Regions from separate parts of the Sphingomonas sp. CFBP9019 genome, predicted to be linked through region 2. Evidence: riboswitches for the same ligand, from Rfam matches in the RefSeq annotation. Region 2 holds a riboswitch; each other region holds the start of a gene.
The links. Region 2 has a riboswitch for cobalamin ahead of SOM18_RS01105 (DUF1636 domain-containing protein). Riboswitches for the same ligand answer to the same signal wherever they lie in the genome.

Region 1 (10,564 bases), on a different contig from region 2:
GCGCGACGAGGCCGGCCCGCGCCCCCGCCTCGATCGACATGTTCGCGACCGTCAGCCGCCCCTCGATCGACATCGCGCGTATCACGTCGCCGGTATATTCGATCACGTGACCGGTCCCGCCCGCAGCACCGAGCCGCCCGACGATCGCCAGAATCACGTCCTTTGGGCTGACGCCGAAGCCCAGCGTGCCGTCGACGCGGACCTCCATCGTCTTCGACTGGCTCAGCAACAAAGTCTGCGTGGCGAGAACATGCTCGACCTCGCTGGTGCCGATCCCGAAGGCGAGCGCGCCGAGTGCACCATGCGCCGAGGTGTGGCTGTCGCCGCAGACCAGCGTCGATCCGGGCAGCGTGAAGCCGAGTTCGGGCCCGACGACATGCACGATCCCCTGCTGCACCGCGGTCGCGTCGATATAGTCGATCCCGAACTCGGTCGTGTTGCGACGCAGCGCGTCGAGCTGCTGCGCGCTTTCGGGATCGGCGATCGGCAGCGGCACACCCGCGGCGTCGACGCGTGCGGTCGTCGGCAGATTATGGTCGGGCACCGCCAGCGTCAGATCGGGCCGCCGCACCCGCCGTCCGGCGACGCGCAGGCCTTCGAACGCCTGTGGGCTGGTCACCTCGTGAACGAGGTGGCGATCGATATAGATCAAGCAGGTGCCATCGTCGCGCCGTTCGACGACGTGCGATGCCCAGATCTTTTCGTAGAGGGTCTGCGGACGGGTGGCCATGCGGCCCCGTTAACCGATAATGCCTGCCGCGCAAAGGTTCGCGGCAATTTTCATGCGCCGGACCATGACCGGATCGCGTCGATGCGTGGTCCGCGTGACGAACCGCGCGGCGCTGGGATCCGTCGTTACGCGTCTGCCAGCATCTGCTCGGCAAGGCGTCGGCCGGATAGCCAGCCGCTCTCGATCCGCGGCGCCAGCAGCCAGTCGCCCGCCGCCCCGATCCCCTCGCCCGCATTCCAAAGGCAGCCGGACTCGCCCGCCACGGCGCGGGCATAGCGCCAACGATGACCGACACGGACGATCGGCACGGGCAGCGCGTCGGCACACTGCGCCGCGAGCGCCGCCTGCAGCTGATCGACCACCGTCTCCGCCGCGTCTTCCAGATGATCGCGGGACCAGTCTGGCGTCGCCTGGACGATCCAGGCCTCCGGACCATCGCGTCCCGGTTTCGCGCTGTTGCGCGCGGCCCAGCCGATGATGCCGCGATCCTTCAGCACGTCGTCGGAAATAGCGAGCGGCGTCTCGAATGCGAACATCGCTGTCCAGCACGGTGCCGACCGGCTGTCCGCTGCGACGCGCGCCATCGCCGCGTCATGCGGTGCGAGGAGAGCCGCCGCCTGTTCAGCAGGGATCGCGACGACGACGCTGTCGAACAGCGCCGCGTCGCCCGGATCGAGCTGCCACCCCGTCGCCGTCTTGCGGAGCGCGGTAACGTGGGTGTTCCAGCGGACGTCCGTCTGCGCCGCAAGATGCCCGACGATCGCGTTCATCCCCGGCGTCCCGACCCAGGCATCGGGCCCCGCCGCGGGCCAGCGCGCGACGACGCCCGCCGCCGCCCAGCCCTGCATCGCCGCCACGAAATCCGGGTCGCGCATCGTCAGATATTGCGCGCCATGGTCGAACGCGATCGTGCGGCCGGGCGTCTCGATCCGCCGCGTCGCCATCCGACCACCCGCACCGCGTCCCTTGTCGAACAGTGTCACCACGCAGCCGTCCTGCTGGAGTCGCAGCGCACAGCTGAGGCCGGTGATTCCTGCACCAATGATCGCAACCTTCATGACGTCTCCGATCGACGATCCGCGGGGTGGCCCGATACCGCCCCCGGACCTAACCGACCAGCCGGAAATCCCCCGGGGCCTATCGACCGTAGTACCGGTCAGATCGTCTCGGATCGCATCGTCCGCACCGTATAGACCTCGACCCCCTGCCATGTGTCGGACTCGAAGCGGACGCGGATTCTCGATTTGCCGCGCGTGGTTTCGGGCGGCAGCGTATAGGTCCGGACGTTGCGGGCGGCGGTGACGTCACCCGTGAGCCGCTCGCGCGCCAACGGCGTACCATCGACCGAGATCCGGAAATCCTTGTTGCGCTGCCCGCCGCCATATTCGACCTGCAGCGTCAGCGGCCCCGGCGCAACGGTCAGGTCGAATTCGAAATACCCGATGTTCACGTTGCGGCTGCGGTCGGCGACATGCGACACCGCCGCCGAGTTGCCGCTGTCGGCGAACGCGTGATCGACCTCGGGCTGCTGCTCGCCCAGCCGGATCACATCGACCGTCCGCGCGGCCAGCGCCGCCCGCTCCTGCGACGCACGCGCCCAGGCGAGCTGCGCGGTCGGCCACTCGGCGGTACCGAACCGGCGAAAATAGACGGCGGTGCGGTTGTCATGCTGCGCAAAAAACGGTCGCAGCGTCAGGTCGCCCGGCTTGCCCTGCCCGCCCAGTCTATACCGGTGCAATCCGGTCGCCTTCACCAGCTCCGGTTCCGTCCGGTCGGTGACGAGCGCGGGGTCCGGCCCGTCGGACCGACGGTCCCCCGCGCCCATATCGGCCGCAAGGACCAGCGGGCCGCTGAGGAACGCGACCAGCCTTGGATCGTCCGGCATCGCTTCGACGCGCACCGGCATGGGCAGCGACAAGGCAATCCGGTCGCCCGCCTTGAGCCCGGTCAGCAGCAGATACGCGCCGTCGCGCACGCCGGCCGTTCTGCCGTTCACCTGCAACAGCGGGGCGGTGCACCAGCCGGGCACGCGGAGCGCCAGCGTCCGTGGCGCCGTCCTGACCGCGATCCGCACCGTGTCGCCGAGCGGGAATTGCGTATCGATGTCGAGCTTCGCCTTGGGGGCATCCAGCGTGGAGGCATAATAGAGGTTGATCGCAACCGCATCGCCGCGCTTCCAGTAGATGCTCTCGCCATGCTTCGAATGGCTTTCCATGCCCGACCCGACGCAGCACCAGAAATCCTCGGTCGGGCTCGAATGCACGCGCCCCATGCCCGGCGCCAGCGCGGTGAAATAAGTGAACATCCCCGTATCGGGGTGCTGCTGGCTCATGATGTGGTTGAGATGCGCGCGTTCGTAAAAGTCGAAATAGCGCGCATCACCGGTCCAGCCATAGAGATGCCGGGTCAGGCGCAGCATGTTGTAGCTGTTGCACGCCTCGCACGTCTGCTGGTCGAGCCGCTGGGCAAGCTTGCGCGGCTCGCCGAAATGCTCATGGTCCGAATTGCCGCCGATGACATAGCTGTGGTCGCGCGTCACGATCGTCCAGAATGACCGCGCGACCCTGGCATGATCGGTATCGCCGGTCAGCTCATGCAGCCGCGCCTCCCCCACGATCTTCGGGATCTGGGTGTTGGCATGATGCCCCGCGAGGTCGTCGCGCGCGTCCCTGAGCGGGTCGACGATCGCGTGATGCCGCAGCCGTTCGGCCAGCGTCAGCCAGCGGCGATTGCCGGTTCGCGTGTACAGCTCGGCATAGGATTCGGTCAGCCCGCCATGTTCGGTCCGCAGGATGTCCTGCACCTGGACGTCGCTCAGTCCCTCCAGGATCGTGCCGAGATAGGTCCCGAGCCCGATCGCCACGGCCAGACCCTCTGCAAGTCCGGCATGCCGGTGCGCGTCGAGCACGCCCGCCATCACCTTGTGATAGGTGTACAGCGGCACCCACCCTTCGTTCAGGCTGAACCCGGTCGACCGGATCTCCCGCTTGCGCAGCTCCTCGTACACCACCTTGCCATCGACGGTCTTGCCGCCGCGCTCGACGGTTGTCCCGCCGGCATAGCCATCCCCCTGCTTCCGCTGGATCGCCTTGAGTTCGGCGACGATATAGGCCGCGCGGTCACGGAACGGCTGGTCCCCCGTCTGCGCGTAGACCAGCGACAGCGCGCTAAGATAATGGCCGAGCGAATGCCCGGCGATCCCGCGCGACTCCCATCCGCCATAGACTTCGCCCTTGGTCGGCAACCCTGCCCCGGCATGGAAATTGTGCAGCAGACGGTTCGCATCGAGTGACAGCAGATAGCGCTGGTTCGCCTGCACCGACGTCAGGAAGATCGACGGCCGCAACCGCACCTGCGACAGCGGAAAGGGGGTCGCTGCCGAGGGTGCGCCCGCCGCCGCCAAGGCGAATGGCGGCACCGCCCCCAGTGCGATCCCCGCGCCTAGCGCGCCGCGACGCGTCCAACCCATGTCACTCTCCCAGCCACGTCTTTAGACACAGGCTATCGGCTTCACTTGTCGGAGTAAATCCCGGGACTGACATGAGCTGACGGTGTGATTGTGATCATCAGTGCGCCGTGATCCAGACCCGGCCGAACCTACGCAAACGTCTCAGTCGCGCGGCGCACGAGCGATCACCGCCTGCGCGGCCCGGAGGCGGGCCTTCCAGATCTTGACCGACGGATGCCCGGCCGCGAGGCCGGCGAGCCGCCCCTCGATCTGGACGGCCTCGCGCTTGGCTGCGTCGAGCTCGGCGGCTGTCGGCGCAGGCTGGATATTGGCGCGCGCGTGTGCGCCGGTGCGTCCCTTGCTCTTGGTCATGGCCAACGCGATGGCCCCGGATGCCGCGCCGCGTCAATGCGGAACGGTAGCGACACGGCCCGCCGTGGCGCGCGGGACGCCCGAAGACTTGCTTTAGCGCTTCACGCGTTCCGCCATGGCAGCGTTGCCCTGCCCGGCCGCGACCGAACCTGCCGATCGTCCCGCCGCATCCTGGATCGTCCGGTCCGCACCCGCCGCCAGCAACAGGTCGACCTGTGCCCGGCGATTGAACAGCGATGCCATCATCAACGCGGTCTGCCCGGCATGATTGCGCGCGTTCACGTCGCACCCTGCCTTCAGCAGCCGTGCCGCGATCGCATCCTCGCCCTTGAACGCGACACCCATCTGCGCGCTATTGCCTTGGTCGCGATCCGGACGGCAGGCGTCGGCGCCCTTGCCGATCAGCGCGTCGACTGTAGCAAGCTGTCCGTTATACGCCGCCAGGATCAGGGGCGTGAAACCGCGCTCGTCATAGGCATTGATGTCGGCGCCGGCCTTGAGCAGCGGATCGATCATGTCCGTGCGGCCGAGCCGGGCCGCCTCGAACAGCAGCTGCTGGCGACGCTCGGGTGTTGGCAAGGTCGCGACCGAAGGAGGCGCCTGTCGCTCGGTCGCAGCGGCCTCTGGGCCAGCCGCGGCGAGCAGCGCGGCAAGATAAGTCAGCATCGTCGGTCTCGTTTCCTTGAAGTCTGCCACGGCAGGAGGCGCGCGCCATGCCGCGCCTCCTGCCCCGGGATCAGCGGGCGCCCTGGCCCGGGTTGGCGGCGCGATAGTCCGCCACCGCGCGCGACACGTTGGCGATCGGCACGTTCACCGCGGTTGCCAGGCGCGTGCCGAAGTCCTTGTCCGCCTGGTAGAAGTAGCTGACCATGATCGTCTTCGTCCGCGCCGACGTCACGACATTGAGATCACCCGCCAGGTTGGTGACCAGATCCGCCTTGTCCTGCGGCTTCAGCGCCCGGTAGAATTCGCCCGCCTGCGCGAAGTTGTTGGTCTTGGCGACTGGCTTCGCATCGACGGTCGCGTCGATGCCATAGGGCGCGGCACGGAAGCGGGCATCGGTCGACTTTGCCGCGGTCGCCGCCGGGAAATAATTCACGTCGGACGCGCGGTTGGCGTGGTCGAGCTGGCCGTCCTGGTAATTGTTGACGACGCTCGCGAGCGGACGATTGACCGGCAACTGCATCGCATTGGCGCCGATGCGATAGCGCTGCGTGTCCGAATAGGAGAACAGCCGCCCCTGCAGCATCCGGTCCGGCGACGCCTCGATCCCCGGCACGAGGTTGGCAGGCGCGAACGCCGACTGCTCGGTATAGTCGAAGAAGTTGGTCGGCACCTTGTTGAGCGTCATCTCGCCGATCTTGCGGAACGGCACGCCCAGCCATTCCTTGGTGTCGTCGAACGGATTATAGTCGAGCTTGGCAAACGCCGATGCCGACATCGTCTGCACCATCAGGTCCCAGACGGGGAAATTGCCCTTGCCGATCTCGCCATAGAGATCGTCGGTCAGGTAGTTCCAGGTCGCGGTCGCCACCTGCGCGCCGTTCAGGTTGCGCACGCCCTGGCGGCTGATCCAGCGGAACTTGGCGAACATTGTTTCGCCCTTGGCATTGACCAGCTTGAAGGCATGGACGCCGTTGCCGTCCATCGTCCGGTAGGATGCCGGCGTACCGAGGTTCGAATAGACATGCGCGAGCATATTGGTCGCCTCGGGCGTCGCCGAGAAGAAGTCGAAGAAGCGATTGGGGTCCTGCTTGTTCGTCACAGGCGAGGGCTTGAGCGCGTGGATCATGTCCGGAAACTGGATCGCGTCACGGATGAAGAAGATCGGCAGGTTGTTGCCGACCAGATCCCAATTGCCCTGATCGGTATAGAATTTGGTCGCAAAGCCGCGCGGATCCCGCATGCCCTCTGGGCTGCCCGAGGGGTGGATCACGGTCGAGAAGCGGACGAACACCGGCGTCTGCTTGCCGGGCATGAACAGCGATGCGTCGGTGATGCTCGAAATGTCCGCGGTCGCGGTGAAGACGCCGTGGGCACCGGTTCCGCGGGCATGGACGACGCGCTCGGGCACGCGCTCCCGGTCGAAGCGTGCGAGCTTCTCGATCAGCGTCGTGTCCTCGAGCAGGACGGGGCCAAGGTCACCCGCCGCCTTCGAATGGCGGTTCTCGCCGATCGGCGCACCATTGTCGCGGGTCATCTGCGGTGCGGCGACACTGGCCGAATCACCCTTGGCTTCGACCGTGCCGGCCACACCGGCCTGCGCCAGCGCGGGCTTGCCGGCGCTGGACGGTGCCGCAGCGGTCGTCATGCGGGTTTCCGCCTGCGTCTCGGCCGGCGCCACCGTCTGCGCGGCAACCGGCTGAATCATGGCACCAGCCGATGTCGCAGCCAGCAGCATCGCCGTCACGGCCTGACGGCTCTTCACGTTCTTCATCTCGATCCCTTAATCCTGCATGCCATCAGCGTGGCATCCCCGCACAGAGCGTGCGGCACCGCCGCCTCCTGATCGAGGACGCGCATCGCGCCAAACGGAGCTTCTGGATCACAGCAATCGAGCAGGACGATCGAGCCGCCATCGTGCCGCTCGCCGGACGATTGCCGAACGATCCTGACCGGGATAGACCGGCGCCGCTGACCTGTTCGATCCGAGCAGGACGGCATGATCGCGTCGGTGCCCCGGAAGGGGCTTAATAGGGAACGCGGTGAGGGTGGTTCGCCACCTGAAGCCGAGGCTGTCCCTGCAACTGTAAGCGGCGAGCGCGATGCATTTCGCTTCTTCCTGCAAAGGAAGGGGCAGCCACTGGGCCAGACGTTGCGTCATGAGGGCCTGGGAAGGCCGTGCATCGTGTGGTGACCCGTGAGCCAGGAGACCTGCCGGCGTCTGGTCGCTCTTGCCTGGCCCAGGGGGTGGCCGCGGCACGGTACTCCGTCGAGCGACGACGTGTGCGGTGGGGACCGCACGGGCATGCGTGCCGGTCGCAATCGCGTCCGGCTGGCGCGGATGTCGGCCGTTCGCGGGAGGTCCCTGCCGGGTTCGCCAGACGCCCGGGGGATTACCGTAATGCCGTTCCTATTGTCTCGCCTCGCGCTCGCGGGGGCTATTCTGTCGCCTGTCTTCGCAGCACAAATCCACGCCCAGTCCGTGCCGGATCCCGATACCAAGGACATCCTGATCGTCGGACAGCATGCCCAGGACACGCTCACCACGCCGAATGCGACCGGCAGCCGCCTGGGCCTCACGCCGCTCGAGACCCCCGCGACGCTCTCGGTCATCGATGGCGCCACGATCCGCGCGCGTGGCGACCTGTCCGTGATCGACGCGACGAGCCGCGCACCGGGCATCAGCAACGCGGGCAATCCCGGTAATGGCGGCACCGCACTCGCCGCGCGGGGGTTCAGCGGTCAGGGCTCCGTGCTCCAGCTCATCGACGGCATCAGGCTGTTCCCGGCGGCCGGCACGATCACCTTTCCGACCGATCCGTGGATGGTCGAGCGGATCGACATCCTGAGCGGCCCGGCCTCCGTGCTCTACGGCCAGGGCGCACTGGGCGGCGCGGTGAATGTCCTGATGCGCAAACCCGATACGCAGCGGACGCACGTGGAGGGCGAGATCGGCTATGGCTCGCAGGACAGCTTCCATGTCGCGGCGGGCGCAGGGGGGCCGATCACCGAGCGCCTCTCCTACCGCATCGACGGCAGCTATCGCCGGTCCGACGGCTATGTCGATCGTGGCCAGTCGCGCAGCCATGCCGTCTCGGGCACGCTTCGCTGGGCACCGACCGACACGCTCGTCGTCACCGCGCGGGACGATTATGGCGACCAGAAGCCGATGCGCTATTTCGGCACGCCGCTGATCGAAGGACGGCTCGACGACCGCATCCGGGAGCGCAACTACAACACACGTGACGGCGTCATCCGCTACCGGGACAACCGTACCAGCCTGCAGCTCGACTGGACGCCGAGCGATGCGGTCACCGTCAGCAACCAGGCCTATCGCCTCACCTCCAAACGCTCCTGGCGCAATCTCGAAACCTATTGCTGGATCGCCGCGGACGGCGTCTGCGCCAACGGCAGCGGCAACACCGGCACTCCCGGCAGCATCCTGCGCACCGACATGACCGGCATCGTCCACGACCAGACGCAGTGGGGCGATCAGGGGAGCGTGACGTTCAGGACGGACGTCGCCGATGGCGTCGGCAACGACCTTGTCATGGGCTTCGACGTCAACCTCATCAAGCTGACCTACTCCCATAATTTCGGGTCTGATCCCCAGGTTTCGGAGGTCGATCCCTTCGCGTTCGATCCCGGTCTGATCGTCGACACGCAAGGCATCGCACCGCGCTACCGCACGCGCACGACCGAATATGCGGTCTTTGCCGAGGATCGGCTTAAGCTCGGCACGCACGTCTCGATCGTTGGCGGCGTGCGCTACGAGCGCGACACGATTCGCCGCTGGTCGATCGACTATCCGGGCGGCGCCGGTACCGAGACGTTCGTGCTCGACAAGCGGCTGCACAATCTGACCTGGCGGATCGGGAGCGTCTATCAGCCGATCCCGATGGTGTCGCTCTATGCGCAATATGCCACCGGCGTGGACCCGCTGGGGACGCTGACGACCTATTCGACCGGGCAGGTGCAGTTCAGCAACGCGGTCGGCGACCAGGTCGAGGTCGGCGCCAAGGCAGTGTTCCTCGACGGTCGCGGCAACGCCACCCTCGCCGCCTACCGCATCGTCAAGAAACGCCTGCTGGCGCAGCTGACCCCGACGAGCCCGGTCGAGCAGGTAGGCCAGCGATCGGCCAGGGGTATCGAGGCCGCGGTATCGCTCGATCTGCCTTACGGTGTCGGGATCGATGCGAACGGCAGCATACTCGACGCGACGTTCGACGACTTCGTCTCCGGCGACACGCGCTTTGACGGCAATACCCCGCCGGACGTGCCCGAGACGCTCGCCAATCTCTGGCTGCGCTGGAACGCAACGCGTGCGCTCCAGGCGCGCGCCGGGCTGCGCTACGTCGGGCGCCGCTATTCGGACAACGCCAACAGCTTTCGCGTCCCCAGCTACACCATGGTCGATGCAACGCTCTCCTATGCAGTGACGCCACGGCTCGCGGTCGACATCCACGGCTACAATTTATTCGACCGAAACTATGCGATCAGCACGTACAACAACCAGCAATGGGTGCTCGGCCGTCCCCGCGCGGTCGACGTCTCGCTTCGCGTCGGCTTCTAGCGCGCCCCGCGGCCGGCAGCCCTTGGGACGGGCCGCCGGCGATGTCGCCCCCCGGGAAAACCCCGGATAGCCGGTCGCGCGCGCGCCCGCCTAAGCCGCATGGCCACCCCATGAGGAGACATTGCGCATGCCGTTTTACCGGGCTTCCGAGCTGTTTACCCTCCGTCCCGTGCCGCCCACGCTCGGCAAGCCGGCATGGATGAACCTGCGCGCCGTGCCGCGGGCACCCTGGGCGGGGGAGCCGGAGGCACTGCGCGGGCCCGGCATCTACGGCATGTTCCATGACGACCGGCTCGTCTATGTCGGCCTATATGCCGGCAAGGCCGAGCGGCCCTTTGGCGGATCGGTCCTCGAGCGCTGGGAGAAGCACGTCACCTATCAGACGCTGCGCTCGCCCTATGTCACCTTCGCCCGTCGGCATCTCAAGCATCTGCATGCGCTCGCCGCCGCAGAGCCCAACGGACCGATCGAGACGATCGTTGCGATGCTGGCACTGAACGGCGATGAAAGCCCGCTTCTCCAGCGCAAGGGCGGCAGCTGCACCTTCGCCAAGGCGCAGCTCGCAGCCGCACACTGGGATGTGTTCGGGCCGGGGAACGAGGCCACGATGCTCGATCACCTCGGCTTCACCTATCTCCAATTGCCGCGCGACCTGGCCGCGACCATGCTCCCCGAGCCCGGGCAGCGGCCGAGCGCATGGGTGAAGAAGCACTGGCTTGCGCCGATCGAGCGGGACCTCATTGCCGCGTTCATGCCGCCCTGCAACGACGGCACCGAA
Region 2 (10,564 bases):
GTCGAATTCAAGCCGATGGGCGAGGGCTTTACCTGGGATACGCAGGATCGGGCCCGCGATATCGCCGTGGCGCGCGAAGGGTGGCACGAGGTCCGCCGGATGATCCTCGACCCGAGCTATGCGATGGTCATCGCCGACGAGATCAACATCGTCCTGCGCTACGACTATCTGCCACTCGACGAGGTACTTGCGGGATTCGCAGCGCGACCGGCGATGACGCATGTCGTGGCGACGGGGCGCAACGCGCCCGAGGCGTTGATCGCCGCAGCGGATCTCGTCACCGAGATGGGGCTGGTCAAGCATCCGTTCCGGGGCGGGGTCAAGGCCCAGGCCGGCGTCGAGTTCTAACGGCCGCGGCGAGGACTAGCTGGACGCTGCGTGCGCAACTGCGCCGCGAGGCTTTGCGCGGCCAGCACATAGGCGGGACCTCCGCAGACGGTCCACGCCTCGGGGATGCGCAGACGGGGAATCCCGTCGAGAATCGGATGATGCAGCATTTCGGTGCCCTGATCGGTCACGCGGTCGGTGGCGCTCTCAACGACGAGATAGTCCGGGCGTGCCAGCGCCATTTGTTCGAGCGACAGTTGCGAAAGTGCCGGCTTGCCGAGCCGGGTCGCGAGATTGGCCAGCCCGAGACGCTGCATCAGTTCGTCGACGAGCGTGCCGGTACCCGTCAGGAAACCCCGACGCTGATAATAGGCCGCCGTACGACCACCTCCCGGGGCGCGCGGCAATCGTGCGAGCGCGGTGTCCATCCGGCGGATCAGCGTTTCGCCGCGATCGGGGTGCCCGATGGCTGCGGCGACCTGCCGGACTTGCGTCACGATCGCGGCATAGCTGTCCGCGGGGGGCAGATCGAGCGTCGCGACGTTCCGGCCGGCGAGAACGGCCGTGACCGTCTGGCGTCGGAACGGCGATGCGATCACGAGATCGGGGCGGAGCATCAGGACGTCTTCGGCGCTGCCACGGCTGACGGGCATGGTACGCGCGGCGTTGGCGGCAGCGGACATGTTCGGATCGCGCGCGAACCGGGTCAGTGCGACGATCTGCGCGGGGTCGGCCAGCGCCAGAAGATACTGGTCAGCGCACAGGTTGAGCGAAACGATACGCGCCGGCGGTCGAGGCGCTGCCGCCGCAGCAGATGCGCCAGCGGCAGCGATGATCAGGATGGTCAGGAGACGGCGTCCGCGCATGCGCAAAGCCCTGCCGCAGCGGCCGCTTATGCGCTAGGCGGAAAAGGATGCGGTGGGATCTGGCACTATGGAACGCGTGACGCGTGCGCGATTGGTCGGTAGCCTCGCGCTGCTTGCGCTGCTGGCCGGCGCTACGTCGGTCGCGGTGGGGAGTGCGGCCATCCCGCTGGCGCATGTCGTGCGGGCGCTCAGCGGGCAGGGCGATCCGATCGAACGCGCGATCCTGTTCGAACTTCGTCTGCCGCGCGCGATCCTCGGGCTCGCGGTCGGCGCGATGCTGGGGCTTTCGGGTGCTGCGCTGCAGGGGTTCCTGCGCAATCCGCTGGCCGAGCCATCGGTGCTGGGCGCGTCGAACGGGGCATCGCTGGGCGCGGTGATCGCGCTGTATTTCGGGCTGGCGGAGCTTCATCCGGCGATGCTGCCGATCGTGGCGATCGCTGGGGCGTTCGCGGCGCTGGGGTTGCTGTTCGTGCTGGCGGCCGGGTCGCAAAGCGCCTTGTCGCTGATCCTCGCGGGGATTGCGGTTGGAACGCTGGCGGTCGCGGGGGTCAGTCTGGCGCTCAACCTGTCCCCGAACCCGTTTGCGGCGATGGAGATCATGACCTGGTTGCTCGGGTCGCTTGAAGACCGGTCGTTCAGCCATGTCGCGCTGGCGCTGCCCTGTATCGCAATCGGCATGGTGCTGGTCGCCTGGGACGGCCATGCGCTCGACGCGCTGACGCTCGGCGAGGATGGCGCACGCGCGCTCGGCGTCGATCTGCGAAGGACGCGCGTGCGGATGCTGGTCGGGGTGGCGATCGGGGTCGGCGGGGCGGTCGCGGTATCGGGCGCGATCGGGTTCATCGGCCTGATCGTCCCGCATCTCGTCCGGCCGATGACCGATCGCTCGCCATCGGCGATCCTGCTCCCCTCCGCATTGGGCGGTGCTGCATTGCTGACCTTTGCGGACGTGCTGGTACGCGTGATCCCGACGTCGAACGAACTCAAGCTAGGGGTCGTTACTGCGTTTCTCGGCGTGCCGGTGTTCCTCGTGCACCTCATGCGCGAGCGGCGGCTGTGGTAGCCCTTTCCGCGGACCGCCTCAGCGTCCGCCGTGCCGGGCGGGTCGTGGTCGACGATGTCAGCTTCGCGGCAGAGGGTGGTGCGCTCATCGGGATCGTCGGCCCCAATGGGGCGGGCAAATCGACGCTGGTTCAGGCGCTTCTCGGGCTGGTTCCCGCTACGGGGGAGATCCTGCTCGACGGGGTTCCGCTGGCGGAGCGCTCGCGACGCGAGATTGCACGGACGGTCGCGTATCTGCCGCAGGGTCAAAGTCTTCATTGGCCGCTGAGCGTCGAACGTCTCGTCGCGCTGGGCCGGTTGCCCCATCTCGCACCGTTGTCGCGCATTTCTCAGCAGGATCGTGATGCGATTGCCCGTGCGATGGCGGCGGCGGACGTGACCCCGCTTGCGGCGCGTGTCGCGACCGAGATCTCGGGGGGCGAGCGGGCCCGCGTCCTGCTGGCAAGGGCACTCGCGGTCGAGGCGCCGGCGCTGATCGTCGACGAGCCGCTCGCATCGCTCGATCCCGCGCATCAGATCGCGGTCATGGACATCCTGCGGGCGGAGGCCGCGCGCGGCGTCCTGGTGATCGCCGTGCTGCATGATCTGGGCCTCGCCGCACGCTATTGCGATCGTATCCTCGTGCTCGACGCGGGCCGGCTCGTCGCCGACGGTGCGCCTTCGGCGGTGCTGACGCCGGTTCGGCTGCGTGAGACCTATGGCGTTAGGGCGTGGTTCGGATCGATCGAGGGCGTACCGGTCGTGGTACCGCTGACGCGTGACAGCGCGCAGGGCGATTGACCCGGGCCGCTCGCCCGGCCTATCCCTCTGGCCGCGACAGGTTCCCCGGCGACGGGGATGAAAAGGGAACGGGAGAACCCCGGCTGCCCCTGCAACTGTAAGCGGCGAGCCATCGTGCCAACATGCCATTGGGATCCCGGTCCCGAGAAGGCGGCGCGAAGGGCTGTGACCCGTGAGCCAGGAGACCTGCCCGTCGCAGTCGTCTTTCGTCCGGCCAGGGTGCGCCGAGCGGACGGGGGTAAACCCGCACGACGACATAACCAGCCTGTGGCCTGTGCCGCGGGCGCGTATGTCATGGGGTTTCAATGCCGAATATACTGGTTCCCGCCGAAGACGGTGCGGCCGTCGTCGCCTGCAGCACCTGCCGCGTGTCCACCGATGCGAAGGACGATGCCGAGGGCATGCGGGGCGGTGCGAGACTCGTCGCGGCGTTGCAGGCGGTCCAGGCGAGTGATCCGCGCTATGCCGGGATTGCGGTCCAGGCGATGCCGTGCCTGTTCGCCTGCCAGGACTTCTGCACCATCCACGTCCGCGGGCCCGCGAAGATCGGCTATGTGCTGGGGCGCTTTACCCCGGATGAAGAGGCTGCGCGCGCGATTCTCGATTATGCCGTGCTGCATGCGGAGAGTGCGGAGGGGCAGGTGCCGTTTCGGCAGTGGCCGGCCGGGATCAAGGGGCATTTCATCACCCGGACGCCCCCCGCCGGCTATGTCGCGCAGTGACGCTGTTCCCGACGGTCGCGGCGTTCGAGGCGGCGCTGGAGGCCCTTCCCGTGGCAGACGAAGCCGCGCGAGGGGCCGCATCGCTGCGGCAAACACAGTTGACCAAGCCGCCCGGATCGCTCGGCCGACTTGAAGACCTCGCGGTCTTCATGGCGGGCTGGCAGGGGCGCGAGCGGCCGCGGTTCGAGCGTGCGCGGGCGGCGATTTTCGCCGGAAATCACGGCGTTGCGGTGCACGGGGTGAGCGCTTTCCCGGTCTCCGTGACCGCACAGATGGTCGAGAATTTCCGTCGTGGGGGCGCGGCGATCAATGCGCTGGCGGATGCCGTCGGGCTCGAACTCGTCATCGCTGACATCGATCTGGAAACCCCCACGGCGGATTTCACGACGGGGCCGGCGATGGACGAAGCCGCGTGTCTCGCCGCACTCAACATCGGTGCCGACGTCGTCGTGCCTGGGCTCGACATACTCGTCGTGGGTGAGATGGGGATCGGGAATTCTACGTCGGCCGCAGCCCTGTGTCTGCGCAGTTACGGCGGAACCGCCGCCGACTGGGTTGGCCCGGGGACGGGGGTTGATGTGGCGGGAATCGCGCGGAAAATCGCGGTCGTCGAGGCGGGGATTGCGCGGCATGCTGATTTCCCGCGTACGCCGTTCGAGACGTTGCGGCGGGTGGGGGGGCGTGAAATCGTCGCGATCGCTGGCGCGGTGGTGGCGGCGCGGCTGGCGGGGGTGCCGGTGATGCTGGACGGATTCATTTCGTCGGCGGCGATCGCACCGATCGCGGCGGCGTATCCTAGCATTACAGAGCATTGCATTGCCGGGCATTGTTCGGCCGAGCCGGGGCATGAGCGATTGCTTCAAGCGCTGAAACTCGAGCCTTTACTGAGACTTGGGATGCGGCTGGGGGAGGGAAGCGGGGCGGCGGTTGCGGTGGGAGTGATCCGGTCGGCGTTGGCGGCGCATGACGGGATGGCGACGTTTGCCGAGGCGGGGGTGTCGGTGGCGTGAGTGGGGCGTTCCTGCTTCACCTGTTGCGGCATGGCGCGCCTGAACTGACCGGGCGGATGCTGGGGCGGACCGATAGTCCGGTTACGGCGGAGGGTTTGGCGGCCTGTGTGGCGCGGGTAAAATCACTGTATTTCAAGCAGATCGTCTGTTCTGATCTCATGCGATCGCAGGCTATTGCGGATGCGATCGGGCGGGAGCGGGGGCTGGCTCCAACGACCGATGCGCGGTGGCGGGAGCTGGATTTCGGGGCTTGGGACGGGCTGGCTGCGGCGGAGATCGACGCTGCGGCGTTGCAGCGGTTCTGGGACGATCCGGATGCTGCACCGCCACCGGGTGGGGAACGGTGGAGCAATCTGGTCGCAAGAATTACTGATGCGATAGAAGAACTTACACCCGAAACCTCACTGATCGTGACACATGGCGGGGCGATCCGTGCGGCGTTGAAATCACTGTGCGGGTTCGGGTTGCGCGAGCTCTGGGCGTTCGATTTGCCTTATGCGGCGCTGATTAGTTTGCGGATCTGGCCGGACCGGACGGCGCAAATCGTGGCGCTGCAGACGGATCCGGCTTCGTGAAGCGGCTGATCGTCGCCTTCGGCTTCCTGACGCGCGTGCCGATGCCGCAAGTCACTGCGGACGCTGAGGATTTTGCCGCCGCGATTCGGTGGTACCCGGTCGTCGGGGCGTGCATCGGGGTGGTCGTCGCGGGAGCGGGGTGGGTCGGCGCACAGGTCGATCCATGGACCGGTGCGCTCGCCGCGCTGGCAATTTGGGTAGCGATTACAGGGGCTTTGCACCTGGATGGGCTGGCGGATCTGGCAGACGGGCTGGGTGCCGCGCATGGCAATCGCGACAGGCTGATCGCGGTCATGGCCGATCCGCATATCGGCAGCTTCGGCGTTGTGATGATCGCGCTGCAACTCATTGCAAAGCTTGTATTATTGCATGCTGTTTCGAGTCAGGGATGGGCAGTCGTGATCCTCGTCCCGATGCTCGCGCGGATCGGGCCGTTGTGCTGGGCGCGGTGGGTGCCGCTTCTGCGGGAGGGCGGGCTGGGAGGGATGGTGGCAGGGAAGATCAGGGTGCACGATCTGGTCTTTTGGGGGTGCGTAACAGGGTGTTTAGGGGGGCCTGTGCATGCCGTTGCAGGGGCCCCTGCACTGATCGCGCTATTCGGCTGGTGGCTCATCCGGCGGGTCGGGGGCGTATCGGGGGATTGCCACGGCGCGGGGATCGAATTCGTCGAGACCGGGATGCTAGTCGCGCTCGCCATTGCCGGTCGCGTCTGACCCCGCGAGCTTCGACAATGCGATCAGCGCGTCGATATCGAGACGGCGTTCGAGCGTTTCCGCAATCGCATCGAGCGCAGCGTCGATCGACGCCGCATGGTCGGGGCCGACCGCGTCGACCCCGAGCCGGCTGAGCCAGGCGCGACGCTGATCCGCGAGGCCGAGCAGGCCGTGGACATAGCTGCCGGAGACGAGCCCGTCGGGACTGACCGCACCGTCGCGGCGACCATCGTCGCGGGTCGTGAGCGCGCGCGCGGTGTCGGGGCCGCTGGTCTCGCCGATATGGATCTCATAGCCGTCGAACCGTGCGCCGATCGCGGTGCCGGCGACGCGTTCGAGCGTCTTGGCGGGGGACAGGATCGTCGTGACATCGAGCAGGCCGAGCCCGGGGGCGATACCGGCGGGACCCTCCAGCCCGTCCGGATCGGCGATGCTGCGGCCGAGCATCTGATAGCCGCCGCAAAGCCCGAGCACCGGGCGGCCGCGGCGGCGGTGCGCATGGATGTCGATGTCCCAGCCCTGCGCGCGGAGAAAGGCGAGGTCGGGGATCGTCGCCTTGGAGCCGGCGAGGATGATCATGTCGGCGTCGGGGATCGGTTCGCCGGGCGGGACCATGACCAACGTGACACCGGGGTCGAGCCGGAGCGGATCGAGATCGTCGAAATTGGCGATGCGCGGGGTGATCGGACAGGCGATGACGACCTGGCCGTCCTGCCGACCGTGACCGGGGCGGCGTTCGAGCACGACCGCGTCCTCGCTCGGCAGGCGGGCGGCCTCGGGGAGCCAGGGGATGACGCCATAGCCGCGCCAGCCCGACCGCGCCTCGATCGCGCGATAGCCGTCGTCGAACAGCGCGGGGTCGCCGCGGAACTTGTTGACGAGGAAGCCGTGGATCATCGCGGCGTCGGCGGGATCGATCACCGCGCGCGTGCCGACGAGCGAGGCGATGACGCCGCCCCGGTCGATGTCGCCGATCAGGATGACGGGGACGCCCGCGGCGCGCGCAAAGCCCATGTTGGCGATGTCGGCGGCGCGCAGGTTGATCTCGGCGGGGCTGCCCGCGCCCTCGACGACGACGATGTCCGCCTGCGCACGGAGCCGGTGATAGCTGGCGAGCACGTCGTCCATCAGCCCCGCGCGCCCCTCGCGCCAGCGGCTCGCGCGGAGGATGCCGCGGACCTTGCCGTGGACGACGAGCTGCGAACTGCGGTCGCCTTGCGGCTTGAGCAGGACGGGGTTCATGTCGGTGGTCGCAGCGGTGCGTGCGGCGATCGCCTGGGTCGCCTGGGCGCGGCCGATCTCGCCGCCATCGGCGGTGACGGCGGCGTTGTTCGACATGTTCTGCGGCTTGAAGGGGCGCACGGAGAGGCCACGATTGGCGAGCGCGCGACAGAGGCCGGCGACGAGCACCGACTTGCCGACGTCCGAGCCGGTGCCCTGAAGCATCACCGCACCCACAGCAGCGCCCCCGTGACGAGCCAGAGCAGCAGGCAGGCGCGGCGATAGACCTGCAGCGCGCGGGCGATGTCGGCGGCGGTGGCGGCGGCACGACCGCTGCCGATCCAGGGCTTCAGCTGGGTGACGCCGTCATAGCTGACCGGGCCGGCGAGGCGGAGGTCGAGCACGCCCGCCATCGCCGCTTCGGGCCAGCCGGCATTGGGCGAGGCGTGCTTGCGCGCGTCGCGCCGCATCACGTGCCAGCCACCGGGGCCGGCGAGGCACAGCGAGGCGCCGCTGATCCGCGCGGGGATCCAGTTGGCGAGATCGTCGATCCGTGCGGACGCCCAGCCGAACGCGCGCCAACGTGGCTCGCGGTGGCCGATCAGGCTGTCGGCGGTGTTGATCGCCTTGTAGATCCAGAGCCCGGGAAGCCCGCCGATAAGCAGCCAGAAGAGCGGCGCGACGATGCCGTCGCAGAAGCTTTCGGCGAGGCTTTCGATTCCGGCGCGGGCGATGCCGGCGGAGTCGAGCCGGTCGGTGTCGCGACCGACGATCCGGCCGACCGCGATCCGAGCGCCCTGAACGTCGCCCTTGCCGAGCGCGGCGGCGATCGGCGCGACGTGATCGTTGAGGCTCCTCTGCGCGAGACCGGGGGCGGCGAGGAGGCCGATGCCGAGCCAGGCATAGCCGCCGAGATAGGTCGCGAGCAGCCAGGTCGCGCCCCAGGCGATCCCGCCCGTCACCGCGAGCGTGATCGCGAGCGTCGCGACCCCGGCGATGCGGCGCGTCGCGTCGGGCCATGAGGGACGGTTGAGCGCTTTTTCGAGCGAACCGATGATCGCGGCGATCGCGCCGACGGGGTGGCCGACCCGACGGTAGAGCCGTTCCGGCCAGCCGATCCCGGCGTCGAGTGCGAGGGCGATGAGCGCGACGGGATCAGCCATGCGCGAGCGCCGCGTCGAGACGCGCCAGTGCGGCCGCGTCGGCGGGGACGCCGAGACGCAGCCAGCGGGGGTCATAGGTGAAGGGTCGGGTCAGGATGCCCGCCATATTCAGGCGCTCGAACAGGGGCTTGGCGTCGTCTGTTGCGATGAGGCGGAAGAGCGGGCAGGCGCCCGTCGCGGTGAGTCCGTGGCGGAGGAGCATCGCGTCGAGCGCGGTCGCACGGGTGACGAGCTGTGCGCGGGTGGTCTCGATCCAGGCTCGGTCGGCATAGGCGGCTGTGCCGATCGCGAGCGCGGTGGCGGAGATCGGCCAGCTGCCCAGACGGTCGCGGACCCGCGCGACGATGCCGGGCGGTGCGATCATGAAGCCGAGCCTCACGCCGGCGAGTCCGAAGAACTTCCCGAATGATCGGAACAGGATGACTGGATCTTCTGCGGACAGGTGCGAGGCCAGGCCGGCGTCGGGGAGCATGTCGGCGAAGGCCTCGTCGACGACCAGCCAGCCTGCATTCTCGCCGAGCGCGTTGATCACTGGCCGAAGCGCATCCGGACTGACCAGCCGGCCGTCTGGGTTGTTCGGGTTGGCGAGCAGGATGGTGCCGCCGTGTGTCGCTTCGTCGGTCAGGCTGTCGATCGAGATACGCGCGGGGAAGGCCGCTTCGTGCGTCGCGTAGCTGGGGCCGACATGGCGGGCGGGGGCGGGCAGGCCGAGCGCGCCGAGCAGGCGCAGGCCGATTTCGGTGCCGGGCAGCGCGACGACGCGCGCGGGGTCGGCGCCGAAATGGCGCGCGGCGGCGGCCTCGAGCGTGGCGAGTGCGGCGGGCGAGGGGAGGCTGCGCAGGTCGACCGCGAGATCGGCGGGCGGCTCCCACGCGCAGGGGTTGATCCCGGTCGACAGGTCGAGCCAGGGACGCGGCGCGTGCGGGTACAGCGCCTGCGCGCTGTCGATCCGGCCGCCATGTTCCATCAGCGCGTGCACATGCGTCCCCTGCGCCGGCAATGCCGCGGCGTTGCTGCTGGCCTTCGCCATTCGCCGGGGATAGCGCAAGAGGCGATGGAGGAGACGGTCGTGCAGGGGTTTGGAAAGACGGTGCTGGTCACCGGCGGTGCGCGCTCGGGCAAGAGCCGCCATGCGCAGGCTTTAGCAGAGGCGGCAGGTGGCCACACGCTGGTCTATATCGCGACCGCGCAGGCCTTCGACGGCGAGATGACCGAGCGGATCGCGCGGCATCGCTCGGAACGGGACGAACGGTGGCGGACGGTCGAGGCGCCGCTCGCGCTGGCGGCGGCGATCGTCGAGGCGGATGCGCCGGACGGGGTGATACTGGTCGACTGCCTGACCTTGTGGGCGTCGAACCTGATGCTGACGGAGGCCGATGCGGATACCGCGATCGCCGCGCTGCTGGACGCGATCGGTCGCATCGAGGGGCGGCTGGTGCTGGTCACCAACGAGGTCGGGATGGGGATCGTGCCCGACAATGCGATGGCGCGGCGGTTCCGCGATCTGGCCGGGATGCTCAACCAGCGGGTCGCGGCTGCGGTCGAGACGGTCGATCTCGCGGTGTCCGGGCTGACGATCCGGATGAAGGGATAGGGTGCCCCTCCCCGATATGGGGAGGGGCGGTTAGCGTCAGAACGAGACGCGGGCGCCGAGCGAGGTGACGATCGCGCTGGCGTCGCGGAGCGCGCCGTTGGTGCGGATGATGCTGCCCGCGACCAAGGTGGCGCGGTCGATCGTCGTGTTCTCGAAGTCGACATATTGCGCCGCGGCGTCGACCGCGATGCGCGGCGTCACCTGGTAGGAGGCACCGGCGGCATAGGTCCAGCGATCGGCGTCGGGAACGCGCGCGTCGCGCTGGCCGTCCTGGGTCGGCGTCTTGGTGCGCTGGACACCGCCACGCACGGTCAGCTTGGGCGTGACGTCATAGTCGAAGCCGCCCGCGAGGCTCCAGCTGTCGCGGTAGTTCTCCGGGATCGCCGTGTTGAGCGGTGCGCCGAGATCGATCGTGTCGAACTTGCTCCAGTTGAACGCGATGACCTGGGCGTTGAGCGTCAGCTGGTCGGTGGCGCGGACGCGGCCCGCGACGATGACCTGGCCGGGGGTGTTGAACTCCGCGGTCGCGCC
Region 3 (10,564 bases), on a different contig from region 2:
CCGCGCGCACGCTCGGCCTGCCGGTGATCATGATCGACCGCCCGCCGCTGCCTGCGCGGCACGCGGTCGATACGGTCGACGCGGTGCTCGACTGGCTCGATCATGGCGCCGACCGCGGCGTATAGAGGATCGGCCCCGACGCCCGCGCGATGATCCGCGTCAGGCTCGATCCGACGATCACCATCGTCCGCATGTCCGCCATCTCTGCGCGCGCGTCGGTCAGCGGTACGATCGACAGCGCTTCCTCGGGCGTCGACACCGCCCGCGCGAACAGCACCGGGCGATCGTCGCCGCACGTCGTGCGAAGGATCTCGAACGCGCGGACCAGCCCGTCGAGTCGCGCCTTCGATCGCGGATTGTAGAAGGCGATCGCGAAATCGGCCTCCGCCGCCAGCCGCACGCGCCGCTCGATCAGCGCCTGGGGCTTCAGATTGTCCGAAAGGTTGATCGCGCAGAAATCATGCCCCAGCGGCGCCCCCGCGCGCGCACTCGCCGCCAGCATCGCGGTGATCCCCGGCAGCACGCGGATGTCGATCTCTCCCCACGCCGCCGGCCCCGCCTCGAGCGCCTCGAACACCGCCGCCGCCATCGCGAACACGCCGGGATCCCCCGACGACACGACGACGACGCGCGCGCCTTCCGCTGCCAGTTCGAGCGCATGGCGCGCGCGGTCGATCTCGACCCGGTTGTCGCTCGCATGCAGTGTCAGACCGTCGCGCGCCGGAACCCTCGCGACATAGGGGATATAGCCGATCACGTCGGTTGCCTCGGTCAGCGCCGCGCTGACCTCGGGCGTCACCAGCGCGGTATCCCCCGGCCCCAGCCCCGCAATCGCCAGCCAGCCAGCCCCTGCGCTCTGGATCATGGCCGCCGCCCCTGCCCGTGGATCAGCAGTATCGCGAAATAGGGCGTGACCGCATCCGCCTCGCACAGCCGCGTGACGCGCTGCTCGGCCATCGCGGCATATTCGACCAGCCACGCCGCCTCCTCGCGCCCCGCCGCGGCGACCGCGCGGCGCAGCTTGGCGAGGTGGCGGCCGATCTTCATCACCACCAGCGCATCGGTGTCGCGGATGCGCCGCACCAGGTCCGCCTCGGGCAGCGTCCCCATTACCACCGTCAGCACGTCGTCGCCCCAGGTGATCGGCGCGCCGCTCGCGGTCCAGGCGCCCGACATGCCGGTGATGCCGGGGACGACCGCGACCGGCGCGACCCCCTGCAACCGCGTATAGAGATGCATGAACGATCCGTAGAAGAACGGGTCGCCCTCGCACAGCACGACCACGTCCTCGCCGCCCAGCGCCAGCGCCGCGAGGTGATCGATGCACCCCGCGTAAAAGCCCGACAGCCGGTCGTTGTAGCGCGGATCGGTCAATGCGATCTCGGTGGTGACGGGATATTCCATGGGATATTCGATCACGTCGTCGCGCAGCATCCCCTCGACGATCCGCCGCGCCTGTCCCGGCCGCCCCGCCTTGCGGAAATAGGCGACGTGGCGCGCGCCGCGTACCAGCCGATCCGCGCGCACGCTCATCAGGTCGCACGCCCCCGGCCCCAGCCCGACGCCGTGGATCGTGCCGGTTACGACCACCTGTCCCGGCGGCGGCACCAGGGTCGCGGATGGCTCCGCCACGCCGATCATTCCGCCGCGCTCGCGAGCGCGTTGATCGCCGCGACGGTGATCGCGCTGCCGCCCAGCCGCCCCTCGACGATCACGCACGGCACCGGCTGCGCCGCCCACAATGCGTCCTTCGATTCGACCGCACCGACGAAACCCACCGGACAGCCGATGATCGCCGCCGGCCGCGGACAGTCGGGATCCTCCAGCATCGTGAGCAGGTAGAACAGCGCGGTCGGCGCATTGCCGATCGCCACCACCGCGCCCGCCAGATACGGCCGCCAGAACTCCAGCGCCGCGGCCGAACGCGTCGTTGCCATTTCTTTCGCCAGCGCGACCGTCTCGGGCGTGTGCAGCGTACAGATCACCGCATTGTTCGCCGGCAGGCGCGCGCGCGTGATCCCCTCGGTCACCATCCGCGCATCGCACAGGATCGGCGCGCCCGCCCGCAACGCCGCACGCGCGGTCCGTGCGAAGCCGGGCGAAAAGCGGATATCCCCCGCCAGCGCGACCAGCCCCGCAGCGTGGATCATCCGCACCGCGACCGGCTCCTCCTCGGCATCGAAGCGCGCCAGATCCGCCTCGGCACGGATCATCGCGAACGACTGGCGATAGATCGCGGCCCCGTCGGTCTCATAGGCATAGGGCATCAGGCAGCTCCGGACGGCTGGGAGAAATGGGCGATAATCTGAGCGGGTTCGAGTGCGCCAAGCAGCGACGGCGCGCCCGCGCGCGCGTGCAGGGCAAGGTCGAACAGCCCGTCGCGCCCGGTCAGCACGACGTCCGCAGGCCGCGCCCGCGCGCAGCCCTTGGCGCATCCCGACACGTGCAGGCTGCCAGCGACCAGTGGTGCCAGCAGCCGCGCGAGGTCGCGCGTCGCGACGCTCGCCTGCGGACAGGCGGGCGCGCCGACACAGGCGTCGACCCCGGCGCGCACGGCGCTGCGGTCGCGCGCGCCATCCGCCACCCCGCCTTCGAGGATCAGCATCCGCCACGGCGTCACGCGGATCGCCGTGACCGGGTCCGCGGCGATCCGGTCGCGCAGATCCGCTGCCGCGATCCGCCCGAAGCCGAGCGCGATCGCCGCGCCCAGCGGGTGCGCCCCGGCCTCGGGCGGCGGCGCGGCAGGTGCGGGAGCCAAGGTCGCGGGCCCCGGCACGGCCGCCGCATGGCGTGCCATCCGCCCCGCCGCCGCACCGCCGCTGTCGACGAACCACCGCGCCAGCGCGATCAGCGCGTCGACCGCGGTGTCGCGCGTCACGTTCACCCCCGCCGCACGCCCCTCGCCGCGCACCAGCAGCCTGCCGTCCACCGCGCGCTCGACCCGGAAATCGGCGGGCGCGCGGGTCAGCACCGGTGCAGCGCCCGCATCGATCGCAAAACCAACCTTGCCAGGCAGCACCGGCAGGTCAGCCAAACGCTCGCGCAACGCGGTGGCGATATGCTGCGTATCGTCCCCGTCCCGCCAGTCGGGCGCGACCAGCATCGCACCGCGCGCCTCGCGCTCCGGATCGGGATCGATCAGCCCGACGGCCAGCAACGCCTCGACCAGCCCCCGCCAGCCCGCCTCGGTCACGCCGCGGATCTGCAGGTTCGCGCGGCTGGTCACGTCGATCTCGCCATTTCCCCACGCGATCGCCGCATCGCACAGCGCGAGTGTCTGCGCGCGCGTCAGCCGCCCGAGCGGCGGGCGGATCCGCACCAGCAACCCGTCGCCCGCCGCCATCGGCCGCCACGCATCGGGGCACCATCCCTTGACGACGAACGCGCTCATGCCGGCAGGTCGAGCTGCGCGAGGATCGAATTGCGCCGCGTCGGCCACAGCCCCGCCGTGTGCAGCGCCGCGAACCGCGCGGTCATCGCCGCCAGCGCCGCGGGGTTTGCGCTCTCCAGAAACGCACGCACCGCGTCGCGCCCCAATGTCGCATCATAATAGAGATCGATCAGCTCGGGCGACACCACTCGCGCCAGCTGCGCGAACATCGCCATATGGTCGAGCGTCGCGGCGATCTCCGCGCCCCCGCGAAACCCGTGCCGCATCATCCCCTCGACCCAGGCCGGGTTCGCCGCGCGTGCATGAACGACCCGCGCAACCTCCTCGTCCAGCGACCGCGCGCGCGGCCGTTCCGGATCGCGCGCATCGAGATGATACAGCGCCGCGCTCTTACCCCCGGCAACCGCCTGCGCCGCCGCGAACCCCGCCTCGTGCGCGGCATAATCCGCGGCGAGCAACAGGTCGGTCTCGGGCAAATCCTGGACATGGACGAACCCGTCGGCGGCGACGACCCGGTCGCGGATCCCCGCCGGGTCGAACCGCGTCGCATTGTCATCGCCCGCCCCGTCCAGCGCATGGCTCGACGCCGCCAGCCACGCGGCGCCCGCCGCCGCCCGCGCCGCCTCGCCATAGGCCTCGCCCGCATCACCCAGCTCGAGCCCGTAGCGACCCGGCTCGGGCCCATAGACGCGCGCACCGACGGCAGCGCCGACGAACGGGTTCCAGTCACCGGGCTCGTCGCGCAGCGCCAGCGCGCGCACCGCCTGCCCGAACATCTGGCCGAGCGCGGGAAACGCATCGCGGAACAGCCCCGACACACGCAGCGTCACGTCGATCCGCGGCCGGTCGAGCCTTGCCAGCGGCAGGATCTCGACCCCCGTGACCCGGTCCGACGCATGATCCCAGACCGGCTCCGCGCCGAGCAGGTGTAGCGCCATCGCAAACTCCTCGCCCGCGGTCCGCATCGTCGCCGACGCCCACAGGTCGACGACCAGCGCGCGCGGATAGTCGCCCTCGTCCTGCAGATGCCGGCGGACCAGCTCGTCGGCCAGCCGCACGCCCTGCGCATGCGCCGCGCGCGACGGCACCGCGCGCGCGTCGGTCGCATACAGGTTGCGCCCGGTCGGCAGGACGTCGCTGCGTCCGCGCCACGGCGACCCCGACGGCCCCGCCGCGATCCGCTTGCCCCGCAACGCGTTCAGCAACCCGTCGCGTTCGGCCTCGCCCTGGTCGCCACGCCCATAGACGTGCAGCCCGTCGCCGAACTGGCTCTCCTTCACGTCGCACACGAACGTGTCGATACGGGTGATCGCCTCCACCTGGCTCGCCGCCTCGTCGAGCCGCAGCGTCGCCGCCAGTCCGCTCGCGCGCGCCTCGTCCGCAATGTCGCGCTGCAGCCGGTCGCGCCGCGCGGGGTCGAGCCCGTCGGCGGTCGAAAACTCGTCGAGCAGCGATTCGAGCCGCCCCAGCCCCGCACCGCTGCGCGTCGTCGCCGCCGGCGGCGGGACATGGCCGATCGTCACCGCGCCGATCCGCCGCCGTGCCTGTGCGGCCTCGCCCGGATCGTTGACGATGAACGGATAGAGCACCGGCATCGCCCCGGTCAGCGCCTCGGGCCAGCATTCCCCCGACAGCGCGACCGCCTTGCCCGGCAGCCATTCGAGCGTCCCGTGCGCGCCGACATGAATCAGCGCATCGGTTTTCCGCGCGCGCAGCCACAGATAGAAGGCGACATAGGCGTGGCAGGGACAGCGCGACAGGTCGTGATACTCCCCGACCCGCGCCGCACTGCGCCCGCGTTCGGGCTGGAGCGCGATCACCACGCGCCCCCGCTCGACGCCCGCGAACTGGAACGCGCCGTCGATACAGGCCGGATCGTCCTCGGGCGCGCCCCAGCTTTCCTCGAGTGCGTCGCGCAACACGGCCGGCAAGCCCCCAAGCGCCGCACGATACGCCGCGACCGGCCATGCGAGCCGCCCCGTCTCCAGCGCCCCGGCCAGCGCTTGCGGCGCCGCCCCTCCGGTCGCATAGCCCGCCGCCGCCAGGTCCTCGACGATCGCCTCGGCGGATGCCAGCGCGTCGAGCCCGACCGCATGCGCCATCTGATAGTCCTTGCCCGGATAGGTCGACAGCACGACCGCGGGCCGCTGCTCCGCGACCGACCGCTCCGCCAGCCGCACCCACGCGGTGACGCGCGCGACGATCGCCGCGATCCGCTCGGGATCGGCCCGGTGCTCGCGCCGCGCATAGCCGAGAGCGTCGTCGCGGACGCCGTCCTCCTTGAAACTCGCGACGCCTGCGAGCAGCCGTCCGTCGACCTCGGGCAGAACGACGTGCATCGCCAGGTCGGCGGGGGACAGCCCGCGCGTCGATCCCGCCCAGGCGGCGCGGTCCGACGTCGCCAGCGCGACCTGGAACACCGGCACCCCCGCTCCGTCGAGCGGCGAGCTGTTATCGGCGCCGCGGCCGGAAAAGGCGGTGGCGTTCACGATCGCCGCCGGGCGCAGTGCGACGACCCAGCGCCCGAGCCACCCCGCGACGCCCGGCGCCTTCAACGACGGCCCGAACAGCCCAACGACGTCGAACCCCGCCGCACCCAGCCCGGCATGCAGCGCCTCGATCGGGTCCAGATCCGCGGCGGTCAGATAGGAGCGGTAGAAGATCAGCAGGATTCGCGGCCGCGTCGCGGTCATCGCGAACGCCGCCGGGCACGTCACCCCGTCGCGCGGCTGCCAGCCACCGACCTCGGGAACCGTCTTCACCCCCGCGACCGGCCCGGCATAGAGCCCCGCCGCCAGCGCCATCTGCGCCAGCGCCGCCTGCGCCGCGACCGCGCCGCCATCGTCACACAGGGCGGCGAGCCGGCGCAGCGTCGACACCGGCACCGTCGACGCCGCATCGAGCCGCGCGTCGATCCGCCCGTCGGCCGGCAGCACCGCCAGCGCGATCCCCCGCGCCCGCGCCAGCGCCTCGACCTGCTGCAACCCATAGGACCAGTAGGACCGCCCGCCGATCAGCCGGATCACGATCCCCTTCGCGCTTTCACCCCCCGCCAGCGTCCGCTCGACATAGGTATCGACCGACAGCGGATGCGCGAGCGCGGACAGGTTGGCGAGCCGGAGCGACGGCAGCGGGCTCCCGTTCGCCGCCGCACGCCGCCACCCGGCCGCGAACGCGCCGAGATCCCCGTCCGAAAAGGACAGGACGACGAGATCCGCCGGAGTCTGCGCGAGGTCCTGCGGGACCGCACTCTCCTCCAGCCCGTGGCTTTCGCGGAAGACGACGTGCATCGCCGTCAGCCCTGAAGCGCGGCCCGGATCCTTGCGGGGTCGATCCGATCATGCTCGGCGATCACCACCAGCCGCGTCTGGCGCGCCTCGTCGCCGCGCCACGGCCGGTCATATTGCGTCCGCACCCGCGCCCCGACCGCCTGCACCAGCAGCCGCATCGGCTTGCCCGTCACCGCGGCATAACCCTTCACGCGCAGGATGTCGGCGTCGCGCGCGAGCGTCTCGATCCGCGCGGCGAGCGCCGCCGGGTCCGCGATCTCGCCGAGGTCGACGATCATGCTGTCGAAATCGTCATGCTCGTGATCGTCCGCGCCATCATGGTGCGACGGTCGCGCGGCGATGTCGTCCTCCGCCGCCGCGTTCAGCCCGAGCACGACGCGCGGATCGATCACCCCGTCGGTCAGCGCGATCACCGGCAACGCACGCGCGGACTCCGCCGCGATCACCGCGCGCGCCGCGGCCACCCCCGCCTCGCCCGCCAGATCCGCCTTGGTCAGCAGCACCAGATCGGCACAGGCGAGTTGGTCCTCGAACACCTCGGCGAGCGGAGTCTCGTGATCCACGCTCGGATCCGCGCGCCGCTGCGCCTCGATCGCGGCGAGGTCGGGCGCGAACCGTCCCGCGGCGACCGCTTCCGCATCGGCCAGCGCGATCACCCCGTCGACCGTGATCCGCGACCGGATCGCGGGCCAGTCAAACGCCTTGAGCAGCGGCTTGGGCAAAGCGAGCCCCGACGTCTCGATCAGGATATGGTCGGGCCGCGGGTCGAGCGCGAGCAAAGTCTCGACGGTCGGGATGAAGTCGTCCGCGACGGTGCAGCAGATGCAGCCATTGGCGAGCTCAACGACGTTCTCGGCCGGGCAATCGGGAATCGCGCACCCCTTCAAGATGTCGCCGTCGATACCGAGCGTGCCGAATTCATTGACGATCACCGCGAGCCGCCGGCCCCCGGCGTTACGGATCAGATGGCTGATCAGCGTGGTCTTGCCCGCGCCGAGGAATCCGGTGACGATGGTGACGGGAATCTTGGCCAGGGTCGGCTGGGGTTCGGTCATGCGATACTCTCCGGGCGTCGGAACGACAGCCACGGACGGACGCACATCCGCAGCCACACGCGCGCGCGACCAAGACGGCCACACGCGTTCGTCGCTCAGACGGAGTACCGTGCCGCGACCATCCCCTGGATCAAGGCAAGAGCGACCATGACGCTGGCAGGTCTCCTGGCTCGCGGGTCGAAGCTCGATGCACGCCTTCCCAGGTCCCGTGACCCAGTGGCTGCCCCCGCATCGGGGGCCTGTGCGTCTCGCTCACCGCTTACAGTTGCAGGGACAGCCGCGGCATTGGGAGGCAAAGCTCCCGCACCGCATTCCCATTCAAGCCCCGAAGGGCACCGGCGCGATCTGTTGAGGTTCGGTAGAACCAAACCTCGGGGTTGGGTTTAGAGGAGTTTGGCGATTGTGCCAATGCACATGACCGCCGTCATCCTGACGAAAGCCAGGACCCAGGGCCACGCATGATCCGGTGCCCGGCTCCAGGTTCCGGGTCGAGCCCGGGATGACGACGCTGCTCGTTACCCCCGCACCACCTCGATCTCGTCAAACCGCTTCCACCGGTAGATCGCGAAACTCAGCACCCAGCACGCCACGAACAGCGCGATGATCGCAAAGCCCAGCCCGTTGAAATTCTCGCCCAGCGCCAAAGCGACGTCCCACACGCCCCCGCTCAGGCCCAGCTTCGACGCCAGCAGCGCGAGCGTTTCGATCCCGCCGATCGCGATCGCGACGATCGCCGAGATCAGCGTGATCGTGATGTTGTAATACAGCTTGCGGATCGGCTTCACGAACGCCCATTCATACGCGCCGAGCATCACCACCCCGTCGGCACTGTCGACCAGCGCCATGCCCGTCGCGAACAGCACCGGCAGCACCAGCACCGTACCGATCGACAACCCGTCCGCCGCCTGGCTCGCCGACAGGCCGAGGATCGCGACTTCGGTCGCGGTGTCGAACCCCAGCCCGAACAGGAAGCCGAGCGGCGCCATGTGCCAGCTGCGCGTGACCAGCCGGAACATCGGCCGGAACAGCCGCGCGAGCAGCCCGCGATTGCCGAGCAGCAGGTCGAGATCCTCCTCGACATAGCGCCCGCCGCCGCGGACATGGCCGAAGGTCCGCCACACCGATCGCAGGATGATCAGGTTCATCGTCGCGATCGTGAACAGGAACAGCGCGGATATCAGCGTCGCGATCACCCCGCCCGCCTGCTTGAACGCCTCGAACTGCGCCAGCGCGCTCGCGGTCAGCGCGATCGCCACCGCGGCGATCAGGACGATCCCCGAATGGCCGATCGCGAACCAGAAGCCGACCCCGATCGGCCGCTGCCCATCCTGCATCAGCTTGCGCGTCACATTGTCGATTGCCGCGATATGATCCGCATCGACCGCGTGGCGCAGCCCCAGCCCCCAGGCGAGCATCGCGGTGCCCAGCATCAGCGGCTGCGCCTGGAACAGCGCGAACGCCCATCCCCAGGCGGCGATATTGGCCGCCACCAGCATCGCGAACATCCAGCCGATCCGGTGTCGCGTCGAACGACCGGCGGTCCGCCCGGTCATGATCTTGGTCATTGGCACATCCCCGGCGTCCGACGAGGACGGGGGCCTGCCGCGAACGACCGGGACGCGCGCCGACCGGACGCCCTGAGCGGCCGGCATGCGTCGCCGATGCGGCCCCCGCCGCATTGTCGTCGCTCAGACGGCGTTCACCGTGCCTCGGCCACCCCCTGGACCGGGACAAGAGCGACCAGACGCCGGCAGGTCTCCTGGCTCGCGGGTCAAGGCTCGACGCACACCTTCCCAGGCCATCGGCCCAGTGGCTGCCCCCGTCGCAGGGGGCGGGTGCGTGTCGCTCGCCGCTTACAGTTGCAGGGACAGCTGCGGTCTTGGGGCGAACCCCGCACCGCATTCCCATTCAAGCCCCGAGGGGCACCGACGCGATCTGTGCGGATCCGGCTTGCGTCGGACCTGCGCCACAGGGCTAGCGCGTTTTGCCTGCGCTGACGACAGGATTTGCGCGCGACGCAACGCAGGGCATGTCGTCCCATCTCACCGCAACGTCTGCCTTACCTCGTACGTTGATCGCATAACCGACCGGTGTCCTGCCGGTCGCGGCGTTGCCCGCTTTCCGCCCCGCGGCAATCGTGCGAGCAGCGCAGACCTTCATCGCCCCGCTGAACGGAGCCCGCATGCGCCCTCTCGTCCCCGTCGCCGACGCCCAGTCCCGCCTCTTCGCCATGGCCGCGCGCGTCCCCGCCGAAACCGTGCCGCTGCGCTCGGCGATGGGCCGCTGGGCCGCGGAGGACATTCTCGCCCGCCGCACCCAGCCAGCGACCGACCTCTCGGCGATGGACGGCTATGCGATCCGCTACGCAGATCTGCCCGGGCCGTGGACGGTCATCGGCGAAAGTGCGGCGGGGCGCCCCTTCACCGGTTCGGTCGGCGCGGGACAGGCGACGCGGATCTTCACCGGCGCGGCGATGCCGGCGGGCGCCGACACGGTGCTCGTCCAGGAGGAAGCCGCGCGCGACGGCGACCGGCTGATGCTCGACGGCGAAGGCCCCGCCTTCGAAGGGCGCAACACGCGCCGCAAGGGGCTCGACTTCGCGACCGGCACGCGGCTGATCGCGGCCGGCGACCGGCTGACGCCCGCGCGCATCGCGGTCGCGGCGACCGGCGGGCACGGCGCCTTATCGGTCGGCCGCCGCCTGCGCGTCGCGGTCGCCGCGACGGGCGACGAGCTCGTTCCACCCGGCTCGACCAGCGACCCCGTCCCGCTACCGGAATCAAACGGCATCATGCTCGCCGCGATGCTCGCCGACCTGCCCGTCGACA

Region 1: linked by a shared signal. The riboswitch ahead of SOM18_RS05065 (TonB-dependent receptor) and the one ahead of SOM18_RS01105 (DUF1636 domain-containing protein) in region 2 are both predicted to bind cobalamin.
Region 3: linked by a shared signal. The riboswitch ahead of cobW (cobalamin biosynthesis protein CobW) and the one ahead of SOM18_RS01105 (DUF1636 domain-containing protein) in region 2 are both predicted to bind cobalamin.

The regions. Positions count from the first base shown of each region.
Region 1 is NZ_JAXCWK010000002.1:230,368-240,931, reverse strand. Features, by position in the region: gene leuC (3-isopropylmalate dehydratase large subunit) at 1-730, opposite strand, end outside; gene SOM18_RS05090 (NAD(P)/FAD-dependent oxidoreductase) at 856-1,788, opposite strand; gene SOM18_RS05085 (glycoside hydrolase family 127 protein) at 1,887-4,199, opposite strand; gene SOM18_RS05080 (hypothetical protein) at 4,341-4,550, opposite strand; gene SOM18_RS05075 (ankyrin repeat domain-containing protein) at 4,644-5,216, opposite strand; gene SOM18_RS05070 (catalase) at 5,287-6,987, opposite strand; cobalamin riboswitch at 7,208-7,446, shown strand; gene SOM18_RS05065 (TonB-dependent receptor) at 7,615-9,786, shown strand; gene SOM18_RS05060 (hypothetical protein) at 9,914-10,564, shown strand, end outside.
Region 2 is NZ_JAXCWK010000001.1:266,034-276,597, forward strand. Features, by position in the region: gene cobO (cob(I)yrinic acid a,c-diamide adenosyltransferase) at 1-348, shown strand, start outside; gene SOM18_RS01090 (ABC transporter substrate-binding protein) at 345-1,193, opposite strand; gene SOM18_RS01095 (FecCD family ABC transporter permease) at 1,261-2,256, shown strand; gene SOM18_RS01100 (ABC transporter ATP-binding protein) at 2,250-3,035, shown strand; cobalamin riboswitch at 3,057-3,243, shown strand; gene SOM18_RS01105 (DUF1636 domain-containing protein) at 3,350-3,757, shown strand; gene cobT (nicotinate-nucleotide--dimethylbenzimidazole phosphoribosyltransferase) at 3,754-4,767, shown strand; gene SOM18_RS01115 (histidine phosphatase family protein) at 4,764-5,342, shown strand; gene cobS (adenosylcobinamide-GDP ribazoletransferase) at 5,339-6,055, shown strand; gene SOM18_RS01125 (cobyric acid synthase) at 6,023-7,513, opposite strand; gene cbiB (adenosylcobinamide-phosphate synthase CbiB) at 7,501-8,439, opposite strand; gene SOM18_RS01135 (aminotransferase class I/II-fold pyridoxal phosphate-dependent enzyme) at 8,432-9,406, opposite strand; gene cobU (bifunctional adenosylcobinamide kinase/adenosylcobinamide-phosphate guanylyltransferase) at 9,494-10,033, shown strand; gene SOM18_RS01145 (OmpP1/FadL family transporter) at 10,070-10,564, opposite strand, start outside.
Region 3 is NZ_JAXCWK010000002.1:627,860-638,423, reverse strand. Features, by position in the region: gene SOM18_RS06980 (cobalt-precorrin-6A reductase) at 1-125, shown strand, start outside; gene cobJ (precorrin-3B C(17)-methyltransferase) at 101-865, opposite strand; gene cobI (precorrin-2 C(20)-methyltransferase) at 862-1,632, opposite strand; gene SOM18_RS06965 (precorrin-8X methylmutase) at 1,638-2,267, opposite strand; gene SOM18_RS06960 (cobalamin biosynthesis protein CobG) at 2,267-3,391, opposite strand; gene cobN (cobaltochelatase subunit CobN) at 3,388-6,681, opposite strand; gene cobW (cobalamin biosynthesis protein CobW) at 6,687-7,736, opposite strand; cobalamin riboswitch at 7,875-8,091, opposite strand; gene SOM18_RS06945 (HoxN/HupN/NixA family nickel/cobalt transporter) at 8,252-9,241, opposite strand; cobalamin riboswitch at 9,469-9,681, opposite strand; gene glp (gephyrin-like molybdotransferase Glp) at 9,919-10,564, shown strand, end outside.